DNA from 2 places in the Microbulbifer pacificus genome. Region 1 is predicted to be linked to the other one. Evidence: riboswitches for the same ligand, from Rfam matches in the RefSeq annotation. Region 1 holds a riboswitch; the other holds the start of a gene.
What was found. A riboswitch is a leader RNA that binds a small molecule or an ion and turns the genes downstream of it on or off. The one in region 1 is predicted to bind thiamine pyrophosphate.

Region 1 (9,435 bases):
ACCAAAAACAGCAGCCGCACCAGTTTGTCATCGACGCTGCTGGCGGGATCGGTGAAGAGGGACTGCACCAGATAGACATCGGCACCCTCCACGTCGTCCAGCGGACGCAGCTTGTGCTCGCCATCGACGAAATCCCGCTCCTCGTGCGCGGCCAGCGGTACACCAAGAGCGGTGGCGACGCGCCGCGCGAAATCCGCACCGGTATCGAGGCTGAACAGTTTCAGCGGGCGCATGGGTCAGTCATCCCGCAGGGTTTGCTGAAACCAGTCGATGGCGAGCGCAACCACCGATTCCAGGGTACCCGGCTCCTCGAACAGGTGGGTGGCCCCCGGCACGATCCGCAGTTCGGGACCACAGCGCATATTCGCCGCCGCCGCGCGGTTGAGCTCGATTACCTGGTAATCCTCGCCGCCGACAATCATCAGCGTGGCCGCCTCGACCCGCGGCAGTGCGTCACCCGCCAGGTCCGGGCGCCCGCCCCGCGACACCACCGCGTCTACGCACTCTGGCCGCGCGGCCGCCGCCATCAGTGCCGCGGCCGCCCCGGTGCTGGAGCCAAACAGCCCCAGGTGCAGGCGCTGGGTATCCGGCTGCGCCTTCACCCAGTCCAGCGCATCCACCAGGCGCCGCGCCAACAGGTCGATATCGAAGCGGTATTCCCGGGTGAACTCGTCGATACGGTGTTCATCTGCAGTCAATAGATCGAACAGCAGTGTACCGATACCAGCCGCATTTAATTCCCCTGCGACCATGGTGTTGCGCGGACTGAAACGACTGCTGCCACTGCCGTGCGCGAACAGCACCAGCGACTGGCCGCCCGCCGGCAGCGCCAGAAAGCCCTCAAGTGGCCCGGCACCGGTTTCAATCTGCACCTCGCGACGGGTAACCGCTTCATTCATGGCTGTTCACCCCGCAGGTCGTCCGCTTCCCGCATCATCGCGATGACCTGCTCATCGCTGAGCTGGGTGAAGTCCCGGTACCAGGCGCCGATAGCCCAGAACGACATCGGCTTGAGCGGGCAGACAAAGCGATCCGCCAGGGGGGCAAAGCGCTCGATGGTCGCGGGCGGCGCCACCGGTACCGCGATCACCAGTTCCGACGGTCGCTGCTCGCGCACGGCGCGCGCGGCCACCGCCATGGTGGCACCGGTGGCAATACCGTCGTCCACCAGAATGACGCAGCGGTTTGCGAGCTGCGGCCAGGGCCGGTCACCGCGGTAGCGCCGGGCGCGGCGCTCCAGCTCCGCCTCCTCGGCGCGGGTCTCCCGCTCCAGGTCATACTCGCTGATACCACAATTGAGGATGACGTCCTCATTCAGCACCCGCGCGCCACTGGCAATCGCCCCCATGGCCAGCTCTTCATGACCGGGCACCCCCAGTTTCCGCACCAGCATCAGGTCCATCGGTGCGTGCAGTCGGCGCGCCACCTCGAGCGCCACCGGCACACCACCCCGGGGCAGCGCCAGCACGATGACATCGTCGCGGCCGCGGTAGTCGCTGAGCAGCTCAGCCAGCTGACGTCCCGCCACCACGCGGTTTTGAAACGGCTCCATAACAATCCTGCCCGGTAGAAATTGGCGAACGAGTAATACAACTAGACTAGCAAACAGGACCGAATTGCCGATTCAAACCATGCGCACAGCCGACGCCGAACTTCCCGGTCTGGAGGAGAAGACCCGCTTCCTGCTCTCTGCGGACAGTTACCCGGAGGGGACAGGGTCCGTGTGCCTGATGGAAACCCATATGGCGCGGCTGTTTCTGACCGACAACCTCGTCTACAAGATGAAAAAACCGGTGCGTTTCAACTACCTGGATTTCAGCAGCCTGGACAAGCGCTACGGGGTCTGCAGCGAGGAATTGCGCCTGAACCGGCGGCTTACGGATGGGGTTTACCTGGACGTGGTGCCACTGCGGCTGACGGCCGCCGGCACCCTCTCACTGGGCCAGTCCGGCACACCGGTGGAGTGGCTGGTGAAAATGCGTCGCCTGCGGGAGGAAGACTGCCTGGCGCAACAAATAGACCGCGCCAGCGCGCATTCACTGGCACCACTGTTGCAGCGCTTGCAGGATTTCTATCGAGCTGCGGCACCGCTGCCACTGAGCGCCGTTCAATACCTGGCGCGCTTGCAGCAGCGCATTGAAACCGTACGTTCTGGGCTGCGCACGCCGGCACTGGCTCTGGATGGCGTGGAGATCGACGGGCTCGCCGCCAGGCTGGTCGCTTTCACCCGATCTCACAGCGCCTTGGTCGGCAAGCGCGCCGAGAACGGGCATATCGTCGAGGGGCACGGCGACCTGCGCCCGGAGCACTGTTTTCTTACCGAGCCGCCGCAAATCATCGACTGCCTGGAGTTCAACCGCGATCTGCGCTGCGTGGATCCGCTGGATGAGCTCTGCTACCTGGCACTTGAATGCGAGTTGCTGGGGCGTCCGGACCTGTGTGCATTGATTGTGGGGCGTTACTCCGAAGATGGCGCGCCGGATCCGTCACTGGTGCACTTCTACCAGTGTTACCGCGCCTTTTTGCGCGCGCAGCTGGCGGCGGCACACTTGCTGGACGAGGAGGTGCCGAACCCGGACAAGTGGCGGCACAAAACCCGGATGTATCTCGATGCCGCGGCGCGCTGCCTGCCCGCAAGATGAACCTGCAAAAAATGGAGGCGTGAGCCTTGAAGATCACACTGTTCAGCACGCTGGGTTGCGAGCAAAAGACGTTTGATGCAGTCAATCTCGATCACGGGCATCAGCTCACCTATCGCAGTGATCGGCTGGGTCCCGATAACGTGCATCTCGGTAAAGGCAGTGACGGGGTTTGCGTTACCGTAAATGACCAGGTCGACAGCGACACCATCGCGACACTTAAAGCCAACGGCTGCAAGGTCATCGTTACCCGTTCCATCGGCTACAACCAGATTGATCTCGACGCAGCGGCACAGGCCGGTATCCCGGTGGCGCGGGTACCACACTATTCACCCCACTCGGTTTCGGAGTTTACCGTGGGGCTGATCCTGTCGTTGACGCGAAAAATTCACCGCGCCTTCCTGCGCAGCCGCGAGTTCAATTTCAGTATCGACGGCTTAACCGGCACACAGCTTTCGGACAAAACCGTGGGAATCCTCGGCGCCGGCCAGATCGGGGGTCTGGTGATCAAAGCACTGAGCGGTTTCGGCTGCCGCCTCCTCTACCACGATCTGCAGCGACACCCGGAACTCGACAACCTTGCCACCCATTGCACAATTTCCGAGCTTGCCCGCGAAGCCGATATCCTGGTGCTCAACCTGCCGCTGACACCGGAAACCCACCACATCCTCAACGCGACCACGGTGCCGCAACTTAAACCCGGGGCGCTGATCATCAACACCGGGCGCGGCGGACTGATCGATACCCGCGCGCTGGTCGAAGGGCTGAAATCAGGGCATCTCGGCGGGGCGGCCATCGATGTATACGAGGACGAGGCCAACCTATTCTACAACGACCGCTCCACCGATGTACTGCAGGACGACACCTTCTGCCGCCTGCTCACCTTCCCGAATGTGATCGTCACCTCGCACATGGCGTTTCTCACTGATCACGCACTCTCGGATATCGCAACGACCGCACTGCAGGCGTTTAGCGAATTTGAACAGGGCAAGCCGCTCACCACCCGTATCGAGGTATCAGCGGGCTGATAGAGACCGGCATAGCATTTCAATCGATGTTTTCCGGCAGCCTTTCCAGCCGGCGTGCAGTCACCAGCGCCGTGGCGAGGACGTCGTTCGCTGTATCCGGATCGATGGTGCCGGCAAAGGTGTTTTCCCGCTGTACTGCGAATACGGTGCGCACCGCACCCGCATCTTCGCTGTCGCGGTGATAGTTCAGAATGGGGTCACAGAAATAGGCGTTACAGGTGTCCGAGCGCATGTCCCGCGGCAGGCTGCATCCGGTTGCGGTCTGGTTGATACAGGAACCCTCGATGGTCTCCGCCGCCACACAGGACAGATAGCGGGCGACGATATCGTCTCCACCCAGTTCCGGATTCGCGTCCAGCATTCTGCGCAGAATCAGTGGCGACAGGTAGGCGTGATCCCCACCGGATGAACAGCAGGCACCGCGGCACATGGCGCACAGCTGGTTGCTCACCGCCTGCAGCTCGGGCGTGCGCTGAAAACGGTCGCTATTCCGCTCGAAGTCTTTCTCATAGTGGAGGTTCCGATCTTCGGCAATAGCGGACGTCGAAATGCATTCTTCCGCTGCCGCCAGCATTTCCTGCAGGTGGGTGCGGTAATTGTCGATACGCTGCGGGGGTACCGGCGCAACGTGCGTGCGCCCGGCGGGAATGACCATCAGCTGGACATCACCCTCGGCGAGCGCCGGCCTGTGTTCCAGCACAGTATCCAGGAGCTGCTGGTTTTGCCGTTCCTCCTCCGCCACCCGCGCACTGATTCTTCGCTCGCGATCCTGCTGTATGCTCTTTAGTTCGCGAAACTGTGTCCGCAAAAATTCCAGCTGAGCGCGAAACAGGTTGGCCGGCAGGGAGCGTCTCTGCTCGACAAAGCGATTGCAGTCAAACGATCGACACAGCGGAAATTCCGCAGTTGCCGCCTCTCGCTGCTGCAGTGCCGGAACCGGTTCACCGCAAACGCAGCAAAGCAATTTCACGCTGCCCGGGGCAGTAACATCCACCATACGTAAAACTCCATTTTTACGATCTATGTGTTTTTACTCGCGATACAAACTCCCGGTATCGCCGTTGTTTTTAATCGGCAAGCCACTTGTACATCACCAGTGCATCCACCAGCCCGCGCGCGGGATGATCAAACGCGCGCGGCAGCCGACCGACAATATCAAACCCGAGTTTTTGCCACAGGCGCACTGCGCCTTCGTTGGAGGAAGCCACAAAATTGAACTGCATGGCCTTGTAGCCGAGCGCTTTCGCCTGCTGCTGCGAGTGTTCGCACATCGCCGAAGCGACACCGCGACCGCGGGCGGCGGACGACACCATATAGCCGCAATTGCCCACGTGGGCGCCGGGGCCAGCCTGGTTGGTTTTCAGGTAATAGGTACCGAGAATTTCGCCATCGGCTTCGCATACGAACGTCTCGCGCGGTGCCTCCATCCACAGGCGAAACGCCTGCTCGCGATCGGTGTTGCGATCGTAGGCATAGGTCTCGCCGGCACTCACCACCTCGTGAAAAATCGGCCAGATCGCCGCGAAGTCATCGGCGCTCGCTGGGCGTATTTGCAAGTCGCCATTTTTTGCACTCATCCCTGTTTTTACGCTCATGCCTGTGTCCCGTTTACTCGCGCATTCAATACGTCCGCCACGATCTCGAACGATTTCAGGCGCGCGGCGTGATCGTAAATGGCACCGGTCACGATCAGTTCATCCACCCGGGTACGCGCGACAAAGCGGTCGATCCACTCGGCAACCTGGTCCCCGGTTCCCACCGCGGATTCCACCAGCGCCTGCGCTACCTGCGCGCGCTCCACCGGCGAGGAGATAATCGCGGGGTCGTCTACAGGCGGCTTGAGGCGGCCGGGAGTGCCGCGGCGCAGGGCCACAAACTGCTGTTCGATGGAAGTCATCAGCCTGCGCGCCTCGACCTCGGTGTCCGCGGCAAAGGCATTGATCGCCGCGGCTGCGTAGGGTGCCGCGAGGTATTCGGAGGGCTGGAATTTGCTGCGATACAGGTGCAGCGCCTGATCCAGCATGGCCGGCGCAAAATGCGAGGCAAAGGCAAATGGCAGACCCAGTGCCGCCGCTAGCTGCGCGGAATATAGGCTGGAGCCCAGCAGCCATACCGGCACCTGCAAGCCCACACCCGGCACCGCGCGCACCCGCTGTCCGGGTTTTTCCGGGGCGAAGTAATGTAGCAGCTCCTGCACATCTTCGGCGAAGTGATCCGCCGCGTGCATCGGGTCCCGGCGCAGCGCAGTCATGGTGGCGCCGTCGGTACCCGGTGCACGCCCGAGTCCCAGATCCACGCGATCCGGATACAACGCTGCCAGGGTGCCGAACTGTTCCGCCACAACCAGCGGTGCGTGGTTTGGCAGCATCACACCGCCGGCGGCGATGCGGATCTTGCGGGTACCGGCGGCGATATGCCCCAGGGCCACCGCGGTCGCGGCGCTGGCGACGCCGGTCATATTGTGGTGTTCCGCCATCCAGAAGCGCTTGTAACCGAGATTTTCCGCATGCTGCGCCAGGTCCAGCGAATCCATCAGCGCCTGACGGGCATCGCCGCTTTCGGTTATGAGAGAGAGGTCCAGCAGGGAAAATGCGCGCACGGTGACTCCTTGGGTACACAAATTTCGGACGTCAAAATTGTGCCAATCCTAGCGCAGCGGGCGCGGATTACCTAAGAGCGGGTAAAGACGCGGTAACGGGGAAACGTGAGGAACGTGAGGAACGTGGAACAGGGAGAGTAGAGGGGAAGAGACAAACGCTCCGGGTGAATCCCGGAGCGTTCTGTGCGATCGCAGTCGGACTCAGGAATCCAGTGCCGCGCGCACGAAGTCGGTCAGCGCCTGGTCCTGGCTGTTTTCAAAGAAGCAGGCCTGGAAGCGCTCGCCGCCCACTGCGGTTTTCACCAGCTCCGGATCGATGGCCTTGAGGCCGTCCAGATAGGACTTGGCTGTGGCTTCCTTGATGTGATTCAGGATGCCGGCGTTTGCCACCTGCGACTCGCGACGCTCAGCCGGGTAACCCTGTCCTTTCTCACCGGTAAAAGCCTTCTCGAACATGTAGCGGATGTTCAGCTCCGCGCCCCAGCCGAAGCCCTTGGCGAAGGGAATGGACAGCGCATTGCCGTTGTTGATCTGCGCAAACAGGTAGGCATCCGCCGGGTCGATGCAGTAGCCACAGGCTACGCCCGGGTAGGCGTTCAGGGACATCAGTGCGCCCTGGCCGGTACCACAGCCGCTCACCACGAAGTCCACGGCCTTGGAGTTCAGCAGCAGGCTGCCCATGATGCCCAGGTGGATGTAGGTGAGGCGGTGATCGTTGTCATCGCTCATGCCGGTGTTGTATACGGTGTGGCCCAGCGCGCCGGCCACGTCCTGCAGTTCTTTCAGCACGATGGCGTTTTTGGACGCCTGGCTGAATTCGTTCATCAGTGCGATTTTCATGAATTGGTCCCCCGTTGGCCCGGTACTCAGGGCCGCATATTCGGTGTGGTTAGAAATTGTTCCGGCGATTATAGGTGTTTGGCCAATTATTTAAAGTGGTCAGGCAGGAGTTGAGCACTCCGCCGTTTCCCGCTCCGCCAACGATCTGCTAGTATCGCGCCCGTAAAACCTAAGGGGTGGCTAACGCCTGAGATGCCGCTGGATCCGCGTGATCCCAACGGGCAAACCCTTGAACCTGATCCGGTTAATACCGGCGTAGGAATAGGTACCCAGTGTGGGTTCTCACACTCCCCCCTTTTCACGTCGCGCACCGGGTCTCTTTCCAATCGGATGAAGAGAGAGAGCCATGAAGTCACACCCCAGAGTAAGTACCCTCGCCCGCTGTGTCGGCCTAATCGCCAGTGCCGGCGCCGCCATCGCTGTGGCGGAACCCGCCACACTGGAAGAAGTAACGGTTACCAGCCAGCTGCGCGAGCACTCCCAGCTCGATGCCCCCACCAGCGTGAGCGTGCTGAACAGCGCGGCCATCGAGGCCCGCGGCGCCACCAATCTGGAACAGCTGCTGAATCTGGCGCCGAATGTGAGCTTCGCCAGTGGTGCCTCCCGCGGTCGCTTTGTACAGATCCGCGGTATCGGCGAGCGCAGCCAGTTTATCGACCCGGTGAATCCCTCCGTGGGCCTGATTGTCGACGGCATCGACTTCACCGGCCTGGGCCTCGCTGCCAGCACGCTGGACATGCAACAGGTGGAAATCCTGCGCGGCCCCCAGGGCACTGTGTACGGCGCCAATGCGCTGGCGGGTCTGGTCAGCATGACCAGCAACGCCCCGGCAAACGAAACCTTCGCCAGGGTCGCTGCGGAGGCCGCCCAGTACGGCTCTCACACCCTGTCCGCGGTCACCAGCGGTCCACTGTCGGAGCAACTGGGTTACCGTTTCGCCGTGCAGAACCAGCAATCCGACGGCTATGTGCACAACCGTTTTCTTAACCGCGACGACACCAACAACCTCGACGAAACCGTGGCCCGCGGCAAACTCCGCTATCAGGCGCGCGACGACCTGCAGCTGGATTTCACCCTGTTTTATCTGGATGCGGATAACGGTTACGACGCCTTCACCCTGGACAACTCCCGCAACACCCTGTCCGACCAGCCCGGCTGGGACCGTCAGCAAACGCTTGCGGGCGCGGTGAGCGGCCTGTGGACCGGCAACAGCCTGTTCACCCTCAAGTCCGTCCTGAGTGCCGCCAGTTCCGACACCGAATACGGTTACGACGAGGACTGGACCTATGTCGGCTTCCACCCCTGGGAATACAGTTCCACCGACGACTACCTGCGCGACCGCGACAACCTGAGCACGGACCTGCGTCTGGTTTCCACCGAAGCGAGCAGCCTGTTTGGCGACAGCACCGGCTGGGTCGTCGGCGTTTACCTGCGCAGCGAACAAGAGGCGCTCGCGCGCAATGCAAGCTTCACCAGCCAGTTCGACACCGACAACGCCGCGCTTTACGGCCAGTTGAATACCGCCCTTGGCGATCGCCTGGAACTGATCAGCGGCCTGCGCCTGGAACAGCGCCGCGCGGATTACCAGGACTCACTCGCCGTAGCCGACAGCACCGATGAAAACCTGTGGGGTGGCAATATCACCCTGCAATTTACCGCTGCCAACAACACTCTGGTGTATGGCACCGTGTCCCGCGGCTACAAGGCCGGCGGCGTGAACGGACGTATCATTTCCGCGTCCGCCAGCAACCCCGCCATCGGCAGTGACACCTTCCTGTTCGACACCGAACACATGCTCAACTACGAGCTGGGGATTAAAGGTGAGTGGTTCGAAAATCGCCTGCAGGCACAGCTCGCCGCGTTTTATCAGGACCGCAGCGACGTGCAGGCCAAGCAGTCCATTTTCGATCCGGAAGATTTTTCCTTCGACGACTACCTCACCAACGCCGCCGGCGGCCGCACTACCGGTGTGGAAGCAGAACTGAACTTCCAGGCCAGCGATGCCCTGCGCCTGTTCGCCAGTGTGGGCTGGCTGAATGCGGAGTTTGAGGATTTCGTCAGCAGCGCCCACGTCGATGCGCGCGACGACTATACCGGTGAGGTCACCCCCATCAGCCTGGATGGCCGCGACCTCGCCCACGCGCCCAACTACCAGTTCTTCACCGGCGCAGAGTTCGCGCTGACCCAGAATCTGGTGGCGCGTCTGGAGCTGGAAGGCAAAGACGATTTCTACTTTTCCAACAGTCACAACGAGAAGTCCACCGCTTTTGAGCTGGTCAACGCGCGCCTCACCTATCGCGGCGACAACTGGGATGTGTCCCTGTGGGGC
Region 2 (9,435 bases), 1.7 Mb from region 1:
GCACCGATATGCTCGCTGTCGCCCAGCCGCAGTCCACGGCGCACATAGGCATTGGCCACCACGCAGGCATCTTTCAGCGGATACCCCAGCGCCAGCAAGGCGGCAATAGCAGAGGACAGGGTACAGCCGGTACCGTGGGAATTGCGGGTTTCGATTCGTTTGCCGATCAGCCAGTCTTCACTGAAATTTTCACCATTCCCACTGCACAGTAGATCCGCGGTGCTGCCGGGCTCGATTTCAAAGTGACCGCCGCTAACCAGTACTGCGGTGGCATGTTCGCCCCGCAGCTTGCGCGCCGCGCTAAGTATCGCTTCTGCGCCTTCAACCTCGGCGCGATCATCCCCTGCCCCCACCAGCCAGGCCAGTTCGAGACTGTTGGGTGTAAGCAGGTCGCACAGGGGCAATAATTCATGCAATACCGCCGCACCGGTACTGTCTTCGGTCAGCTGCGCGCCACTGGTGGCAACCGCCACCGGGTCGTATACCACCGGAATATATTCACCGCACTCTTTCAGCACACGCAGAAAATTCGCGACCAGTCTGACCTGCCCCGCATTGGCGAGCAGACCGATTTTGATTGCCGCTGGCTTCAGGTCGGCGAGCAGCGCGTCCAGTTGCGATTGCAGCACTTCGCCGGACACGGCATTGATGGCGGGTACACCCAGGGTGTTCTGGGCGGTATTGGCGGTGATGGCACTGCAGCCATGCACGCCGAGGTCGTGCATGGTGAGCAGATCCGCCTGGATGCCGGCACCGCCACCGGAATCGCTGCCGGCGATGGTCCAGACGATCGGGCGCGGGACACTAACGCTCATGTATTTTCCCCGGGGCAAACGACTGCTGCCAGAACGGCATGTCCAGGGTGGGCGTGCTGGGGCTCGCGGTCTGGCGTTTCAGCATCAGGCCCGCAGTGCGCGCAGCGCGACCGGACTCCACCGCCCGCTTGAAGGCATGAGCCATCAAAACCGGGGCCTGCGCCTTGGCGATGGCGGTATTCAGTAACACCGCATCGAACCCCATTTCCATCGCTTCACAGGCCTGCGACGGCGCACCGAGACCGGCGTCGATAATCAGCGGGATATCCGGCAACCGCTCGCGCAGTGTCTGCAGGTTGTATTTATTCATCAAGCCCCGTCCGGTGCCAATAGGGGAACCCCAGGGCATCAGCACCTCACAGCCCACGTCCAGCAGCCGGCGGCAAACCACCAGATCGTCGGTGCAGTATGGCAATACCCTGAACCCCCGCTGGATCAATTCGCACGCGGCTTCGATCAGGCCGTACGGGTCCGGCTGCAAGTTGTAATCGTCGCCGATCACTTCCAGCTTGAGCCAATTTGTACCAAGAATTTCCCGGCTCATTTCCGCCAGAGCAATGACTTCTTTCGGGGTTTTGCAGCCGGCGGTGTTGGGCAACAGTTGGCATCCGGTTTCCCGGATATAGTCCCAGATCATATTCCCCTGCTGTTGCGCCGAGCTCTGGCGGCGCAGGGACAGGGTGATGATCTCGGAACCGGAGGCCGCCACTGCCTCACGCATGATGGCGGGCGACGGATAAAGTGCAGTGCCCACCAGCAGGCGGCTGTCGAATTCCTTGCCGTAGAGTTTCAGTTTGTCTGTCATGTTCAGCCTCCAACGACCGGCGCGACAATATCCAGTTTGTCACCACTGTTCAGGTGGGTCTCTGCATAACTGGCACGGGGAACAAAGTCGCCGTTCAGGGCAACGGCGAAAGTGTCACCGCTGTATCCGAGCTGCTGTAGCAAGTCGGCAATAGTTTCTTGCTCGTGTTGAACGAATGTCGATTCGCCGTTGACCACTAATTGCATCAGCTCACCTGTTCCGTATTTGAAATTGGTTGATGAATTTTCTGTTCCACCTGTGCGACCAGTGCCGGCGCCAGCAGGTAACCGTGGCGGAACAACCCGTTGATTCGGATAAGCCCTGGCTCCGACTTCACCACGGGCAGGTTGTCCATGGTGGCCGGGCGGCAGTTGACGCGGGTTTCCAGTATGCGCGCTTCGGCGAATGCCGGATGAATCGAATACAGCGCGCTGGAGAGTTCCATGGTAGAGCGCAGGGAGATCGGGCTCATGTCTTCGCTTTCGATTTCGGTAGCGCCGATTACGATCTGATTGTTGGCTCTGGGAACGGCATACAGTTGGTACCGTGGATGCAGCAGGCGCACGGGGCGATGTAATTTCACTTCGGGTGTTTCCACGACCATCACTTCACCGCGCACGCCTCGCAGGCCATGGATCTGATACTTGGCCCCGAGACCGCGGGTATCGATAACCAGATCGTAGGATTGCGTTTGGTTTTCTGTGTGGATTTTTCCGGGGCTGCATTCTGCTGCGGTGTTTTCCCACAGTGTAACGTTGTTTTTTTTCAGGGCGGAGAGCAGCGCGGGCAGCAGTTTTCGGTTGTCGATGTCTGCTTCGCTGGAGAGAAAAAGTCCCTGGTCAAAGTGCTGCAGATCGGGTTCCATATTTTTCAGGGAGTTGTTGTCCAGCCATTGCTGCTGGTCGGTACTCTGATGGCCCAGTTTGCCTTTGATTTCCTGGTGGAATTGCTGGAGTTCGGTTCTGTCCTGTGGATGGGCGATTAGCAGGCTGCCGGCCTGTCTGTAGTTGACGTCGCTACCGGTAAGTTGCTGCAACTCTTCGACCCACAACGGCCAATACTGCAGGCTTTGCATACCCAGCTGGTAGATGGGGAGTGGGCAGTGGAACAGTTCGGATAGTGGGGCAATCATGCCGGCTGCGGTGTGGCAGGCACCCGTTGGCTTTTCCAGTGATCCGGATTCGAACAGGGATATGTGGTGACCTTTTGTTGATAGGCGCCAGGCTAGCAGGCGGCCCATCAGCCCGGCCCCTGCTATCGCGATTTTAAATATGTTTTGTGTCACCGTTAGGTCCCGGTTAAGTACTTGGACAGGTTCGGGCGGCGACGCTACGGGTAAGCGTTTGCCAGACACGCCGTGAACCCATCCATGGGGGCTCTTCCGCGAGGTCCCTCTCGCGGAAGGTCTGGCAAACGCTTACCCGTAGCGCCGCCTTCGCATCAACTTTTGCAGTTTCTTTCAGCGGGGCATTACGCCTTGTGATAGATCTCTGCGCCCATATCTTTAAATTTGATGGACATTTCCTCCATCCCTTGTTCCGCCTCCTGCTGTTTTGCGTACTCCCTGACATCCTGCGTGATTCTCATGGAGCAGAATTTCGGGCCGCACATGGAGCAGAAGTGGGCGATTTTTCCGGATTCTTTTGGCAGGGTTTCGTCGTGGAACGCGCGGGCGCGCTCGGGGTCGAGACCGAGATTGAATTGGTCTTCCCAGCGGAATTCGAAGCGGGCTTTGGAGAGTGCGTTGTCGCGCTTTTGTGCCCTGGGGTGGCCCTTTGCCAGGTCCGCGGCGTGGGCAGCGATTTTGTAGGCCATGAGGCCCTCTTTTACGTCTTCCTTGTTCGGCAGGCCCAGGTGCTCCTTCGGAGTGACGTAGCACAACATGGCGCAGCCCATGCTGCCGATCATGGCTGCGCCGATGCCGGAGGTGATGTGGTCGTAGCCGGGGGCGATGTCGGTGGTGAGAGGGCCTAAAGTATAAAACGGGGCGCCGTGGCAGTGTTTCAGCTGCTCATCCATGTTCTCCCTGATCTTGTGGATCGCCACGTGGCCAGGGCCTTCGATCATGGTCTGAACGTCGTGTTTCCAAGCGATTTCGGTGAGTTTGCCGAGGGTGCGCAGTTCGCCGAACTGGGCTTCATCGTTGGCGTCGGCGATACAACCGGGGCGCAGGCCGTCACCCAGGGAGAAGCTGACGTCGTAGGCTTTTAAAATTTCACAGATTTCCTCGAAGTGGGTGTAGAGGAAATTTTCCTTGTGATGGGCGAGGCACCATTTGGCCATGATGGAGCCGCCGCGGGAAACGATGCCGGTAACGCGCTTGGCGGTGAGGGGGACATAGCGCAGCAGTACGCCGGCGTGAATGGTGAAGTAGTCCACGCCCTGTTCGGCCTGTTCGATCAGGGTATCGCGGAAGACGTCCCAGTTGAGGTCTTCCGCGATGCCGTCGACTTTTTCCAGCGCCTGGTAAATCGGAACGGTGCCGATGGGAACCGGGCTGTTACGCAGTATCCATTCGCGGGTTTCGTGGATGTTCTGGCCGGTGGAGAGATCCATCACGGTATCGGCGCCCCATTTGATGGACCACACGAGTTTTTCCACTTCCTCTTCGATGGATGAGGTAATCGCGGAGTTGCCGATATTGGCGTTTACCTTGCACAGGAAGTTGCGGCCGATAATCATCGGTTCGAGTTCGGTGTGATTGATGTTGGCGGGGATAATGGCACGGCCTTCGGCGACTTCGCGGCGAACGAATTCCGGGGTAATTTGCGGCGGGATGTAGATACCTTCGCGGGCTTTTTGAAATTCAACTTCGCTCAACTGCTGGGCGATTTTGGCTCGGCCCATATTTTCGCGGATGGCGATAAATTCCATTTCCGGGGTGATGATGCCCTGGCGGGCGTAGTGCATCTGGGTGACATTTTTGCCGGCGTTCGCTTTGCGTGGGGCCGGCAAGTTATCGAAGCGGATATGGTCGAGGCCCTGGTCGGCCATGCGTTTCTGGCTGTAGGCGGCCTGGCGCGTTTCCAATATTTCAGTGTCGCTGCGCTCTTCGATCCATACCTGACGCAGTTTGGGCAGGCCTTCGCGGACGTTGGGCTTGTACGCTGGGTCGGAGTATGGGCCTGCGGTGTCGTAGACCTGCAGGGGGTCATTGGGCTCGAAGATGGGGTTTTGTTCGTCGCCGCCTACAAGGCTTTGGCCCAGGCAGATTTCGCGTACGCCGACGTTTACGCTCGGGTTGTCGCCTTGCAGATAGACTTTGCGGGAGTTGGGAAACTGTTGGGCGGTAAGGTTGTCGAGGAATTCCCTGGCGTTTCCTCGCTGAGCGGCGCGGCTGGATTTTGTACCCGTATTTTGGGTATTGGTTTTTGGTTCGGCGACCTGAGACATGCTGACCCCTTGCGTATTGATCCATGAATGGATTGCCGGGGATGCAGCTGGAGAGAGCAGCTTTCGTATGCATGAATGTTCTTAAACAGCAGTTCAAAAACAATACGCACGAAAAAAAAGCGAATTCAGATCTTGTTCCCTACGCGGGGGTTACCCCGATCAGGTTCAACGGATCTCGCAACAGCGATCTCAGCCCAAAGGCACTCCGACAAGTTGGGGCCGAGTATAGGGGATATTTGAGTGGATGGCCAAGACCATGATTTTGAAGGTTCCAAACTTAGCCTAGTGGCGGTCGGGCACTGGGCGGAAGGTTTCAGGACCGCTGTGGATACATCCCTGTACGCTGCGTCGGCGACGTCCATGTCGCCGACGCTCCTGAAACCTTCCGCCCAGTCCCCGTCCTTCGCTTCTTATTTCGAGCTTCGAATTGAAACGGTCAGATCACCAACGTTTTCTGGTAACTCATTTCACGGATGGCATATTTCACGCCCTCGCGCCCTACTCCGCTTTCTTTCACACCACCAAACGGGAAGTGCTCGGCGCGAAAGCCGGGGCCGTCATTGACGGCGAGCAGGCCTACTTCCAGCTGGTTGTAGAGGCGTTTCGCCAGTGCCAGGTTTTGGGTGAATACGCCAGCCTGCAGGCCAAACGGACAGCTGTTGATCACTGCCACCAGCTCTTGTTCGCTGTCAAACTTGCGCAGTGGGACGACCGGGCCAAAGGTCTCTTCTGCTACCACCTCGGCGCAGTCTGGGACATCCGCGAGGATGGTCGGCCACAGGATGTTGCCTTCGCGGCGGTTTCCGAACAGAACGCGGGCGCCGGCGGCTACTGCTGACTGAATGCGACCTTCCACTTCGTTGGCGGCGTTGGTGTGGATCAGCGGGCCGATAAAGGTGTCGTCCTCGGCGGGGTTACCCACTTTCAGTTTGGCGGTGGCGGTCACGAGTTTTTCGGCGAAGGCATCGAACACGTCACTGTGCACGAACAGGCGCTTGGCGGCGGTGCAGCGTTGGCCGGCGGTGGCGAAGCGCTGGTTGATGGTGGCGGTGACGGCGGCGTCAAGGTCGGCGTCGGGCATGACGATCAGTGGATCGTTGCCGCCCAGTTCGAACAGCATTTTCTTGTAGCCGGCATTGGCGGCGATGGCATTGGCCGCGGCGGTGCCACCGGTGAAGTTGATCGCCTGGATTTGCGGGTGGGCAACGGCGTAGCTGGTGGCTTCAATGTCCGGGACCAGCATCTGCAGTACGGATTTATCCATTCCTGCGGCATAGCACAGTTCCACCAGCAACTCCGCAGAGCGCTTGTTCTGGGGGCCGGGCTTGAACAGGATGGTGTTGCCGGCGGCAAACGCGGGGCCGATTTTGTGTACCGCGATATTGATCGGGAAGTTGAACGGGGTAATGCACAGTACGGTACCCAGCGGTTTCCACAGCACCACGCCGATTTTTTCGCGCATCGGTGGGAACGCATCGGAATCCAGTGCTTCACCGTTGATATTGCGCGCTTCCATGGCGCTGGCCAGCGCGGTGTTGTAGGCGCGGTCGATTTCAACCCGGCTGTCACCGATGGTTTTGCCGGTTTCCTCGGTGATGGCTCGGGCCAGATCTTCCTTTCGCTCCAGCAAGAGTTGCGCGAGCTTCAGCAGGATATTCGAGCGCTCGAAGGCGGGTGTGGCCAGCTGCTTGTTACGGCCTTCCACCAGCAGTTCGATGGCCTCTGCCACCTGCTCTTTGGTGTGGAAGTCATAGGCTTCGATCAACTCGCCGTTGTACGGATTGATAATCTGATAATCAGCCATGGAAATACCTGTAGGTTTTTATACTGCAAATAACTGGTACACAATGCGGGCGCCGGCAATCATCAGCGCGGCGCGCATCAAGTTGAAAAACAGCTCGCTGTCGATCCGATTCAGCAGCGCAATACCGATACGCGTGCCAATGACCGCGGCCACGGTCAGTAGCAGGATCAATCCGAGATGCTCGGAAAACGCAAAGCCGAGATAAATGAACGCGGGCACCTTGAGGGCGTGGCACCAGGCCTGCATCACGGATTTATTCGCCACGATTTCTTTCGGCGTCATATCCTTGCGCACGAAAAACGCGGCCAGCAACGGGTCTACGGCTCCGGCGACAATACCGAGGGTGCCGGTGGCAATCCCCACCCAGAAAAAATTGCGCGGCTTGAGGCGGATTTCCGGGAGTTTTTTCGGTTTGAACACCGTATAAAAAATCAGTACCGCCAGCAGCACCAGCGGCAGCTGCTGCCAGTCGAGATTGGCGAGCCCCAGAGTCATGGCGGCGGAGCCGAGCGTGCAGCCGATAAAGAACGGGATGCACTGGTCCCAGCGGATATGCTCGCGCACATAAACCACGCGGGCGAGATTGTTGAGCAGCTGTACCGCACCGTGAATGGGGACGAGCGCGCGCAGGGGAATGACAACATTGAGCGCGGCAAACATCAGGATACCCCCCGCCCCACCGGTGACCGCCGAGATAAATGCGCTGATCACGCACACCAGCAACAGCAACCCCAGTGTGAGGCTGGGTGTCTGGCCAGGTATCAGACTGAAAAGCGCCCCCAATTCGGCCAAGGTATTCCCCTAATCTATGCGTTCCATCGAACGGTTTTTGAGCGATCGCCAGTCTAACCACAAGACAGCATCAAACCCAGTAGTCACGGGCCCGAGACTGGTTATTTAAGGACGCGACAGGGTAATTGGCGACCTTTAACTGGGGTTATGGAACTACATACCGGCAGCGACTTGCCGCTGATACCTAAACGGACTTGAATTAAATACAGGGCCGCAATTTCCCAAATGCTGGATAGCGGCGGGCAACAGCACCTGCCGGACCTCCAACAGGAGCGGCCCCCGACATGAATATCCAGGAAGACTGCATGTCCCGGGCAATGCCGCAACACGCTTACAAAATGGGAATTGCTACCCACCAGGAACCTCTGGTTTACATGCGCACCGACTGCGCTATCTGTCGCGCTGAGGGATACACCGCCAATACACGGCTGCAAATCAAGGCCGGTTCCCGCACCCTGATCGCCACCCTCAATACTGTCGCGAAAGAGATCCTGCCGCCAGGCAGCATCGGTTTTTCCGATAGCGCCTGGGAGTTCCTCGCGCTCACCCAAGGACAAGCGGTGACGGTACACCACGCTCCCCAGGTCCACTCACTCAGCGCGCTGCGTAAAAAGATTTACGGCCATACGCTGGATACCGGCGAGATCACCAGCATCATTCGCGACATCAGCCGGCACCTGTATTCAGATATCGAGATTGCGGGATTCATATCCGCCTGCGCCGGCGGACGCCTGAATTCTGCGGAAACGACCGCGCTTACCCGGGCCATGGCACAAATCGGCAATCAGTTGCACTGGCCAGAGCATGAACGGGTATTCGACAAACACTGTATCGGCGGCCTGCCGGGCAACCGCACCACCCCCATCGTGGTATCGATTGCCAGCGCCGCGGGGCTGATCATTCCCAAAACCTCCTCCCGCGCCATCACTTCCCCCGCCGGTACCGCCGATACCATGGAAGTTCTGACGAATGTCGACCTTTCACTCGACAGACTGCGCAAGGTCATTACCCGCACCGGCGCCTGTCTCGCCGCCGGCGGCAAGGTTGGCCTCAGCCCCACGGACGACTTGCTGATCCGTATCGAGCGCGCACTGGACCTCGATAGTGAGGGGCAGCTCGTGGCGTCGGTCCTGTCCAAAAAAATGGCAGCCGGCTCCACCCATATCCTGATCGATATGCCCGTTGGCCCCACCGCCAAGCTGCGCAGCCAAAAGCAGGCGGAGGTGCTGGCGGAGCTGTTCCGGGTCGTCGCCGAAGCACTCGGCCTCAACGTGCGGTGCGTGATGACCGACGGCACCCAAACCATCGGCAATGGCATCGGGCCGGCGGAGGAGGCCCGCGATGTATTGAGTGTGTTGCGCAATGAAAGCACCGCGCCGGCGGACCTTGAGGCCCGCGCGCTGTATCTCGCCGGCCAGTTGCTGTCGATGGCCACCGGAGCCGATGAAGCCCAGGCCCTGCAACAGGCACGGGAGATCCTGCATTCCGGACAGGCGTGGATTCAGTTCCGCGCCATCTGCGAGGCCCAGGGTGGGCTCCGTGAAGTGCCCATCGCCAGCCACCATATCGAGCTGCGCAGTGAATACGCCGGCAAATTGCGCAGTATGGACAATCGGCGCCTGGCACATCTGGCCAAGCTCGCCGGAGCCCCCTCGTCGCCGGAGGCCGGGCTACGCTTGCGGGTGAAAGTGGGAGACAGTGTTGAAGCCCTGCAACCACTCGCGACCCTGTATGCAGAGACGCCGGGGGAACTGGCTTACGCGCGGGAATATTTTCACGAGAACCGGGATCTGTTTGAGCTATCCCCGGCAACCAGCCCGCTCCCG

Region 2: linked by a shared signal. The riboswitch ahead of thiC (phosphomethylpyrimidine synthase ThiC) and the one ahead of R5R33_RS05040 (TonB-dependent receptor) in region 1 are both predicted to bind thiamine pyrophosphate.

The regions. Positions count from the first base shown of each region.
Region 1 covers NZ_CP137555.1:1,104,538-1,113,972, forward strand. The annotation lists gene R5R33_RS04995 (ribose-phosphate diphosphokinase) at 1-233, opposite strand, end outside; gene R5R33_RS05000 (dienelactone hydrolase family protein) at 237-899, opposite strand; gene R5R33_RS05005 (phosphoribosyltransferase) at 896-1,552, opposite strand; gene R5R33_RS05010 (hypothetical protein) at 1,632-2,642, shown strand; gene R5R33_RS05015 (2-hydroxyacid dehydrogenase) at 2,669-3,667, shown strand; gene R5R33_RS05020 (hypothetical protein) at 3,687-4,664, opposite strand; gene R5R33_RS05025 (GNAT family N-acetyltransferase) at 4,735-5,262, opposite strand; gene R5R33_RS05030 (LLM class flavin-dependent oxidoreductase) at 5,259-6,266, opposite strand; gene R5R33_RS05035 (RpiB/LacA/LacB family sugar-phosphate isomerase) at 6,468-7,106, opposite strand; TPP riboswitch at 7,269-7,385, shown strand; gene R5R33_RS05040 (TonB-dependent receptor) at 7,453-9,435, shown strand, end outside.
Region 2 covers NZ_CP137555.1:3,574,195-3,583,629, reverse strand. The annotation lists gene thiE (thiamine phosphate synthase) at 1-815, opposite strand, end outside; gene R5R33_RS15265 (thiazole synthase) at 805-1,620, opposite strand; gene thiS (sulfur carrier protein ThiS) at 1,623-1,826, opposite strand; gene thiO (glycine oxidase ThiO) at 1,826-2,905, opposite strand; gene thiC (phosphomethylpyrimidine synthase ThiC) at 3,091-5,013, opposite strand; TPP riboswitch at 5,133-5,231, opposite strand; gene safD (sulfoacetaldehyde dehydrogenase SafD) at 5,450-6,817, opposite strand; gene R5R33_RS15240 (sulfite exporter TauE/SafE family protein) at 6,836-7,609, opposite strand; gene R5R33_RS15235 (thymidine phosphorylase family protein) at 7,894-9,435, shown strand, end outside.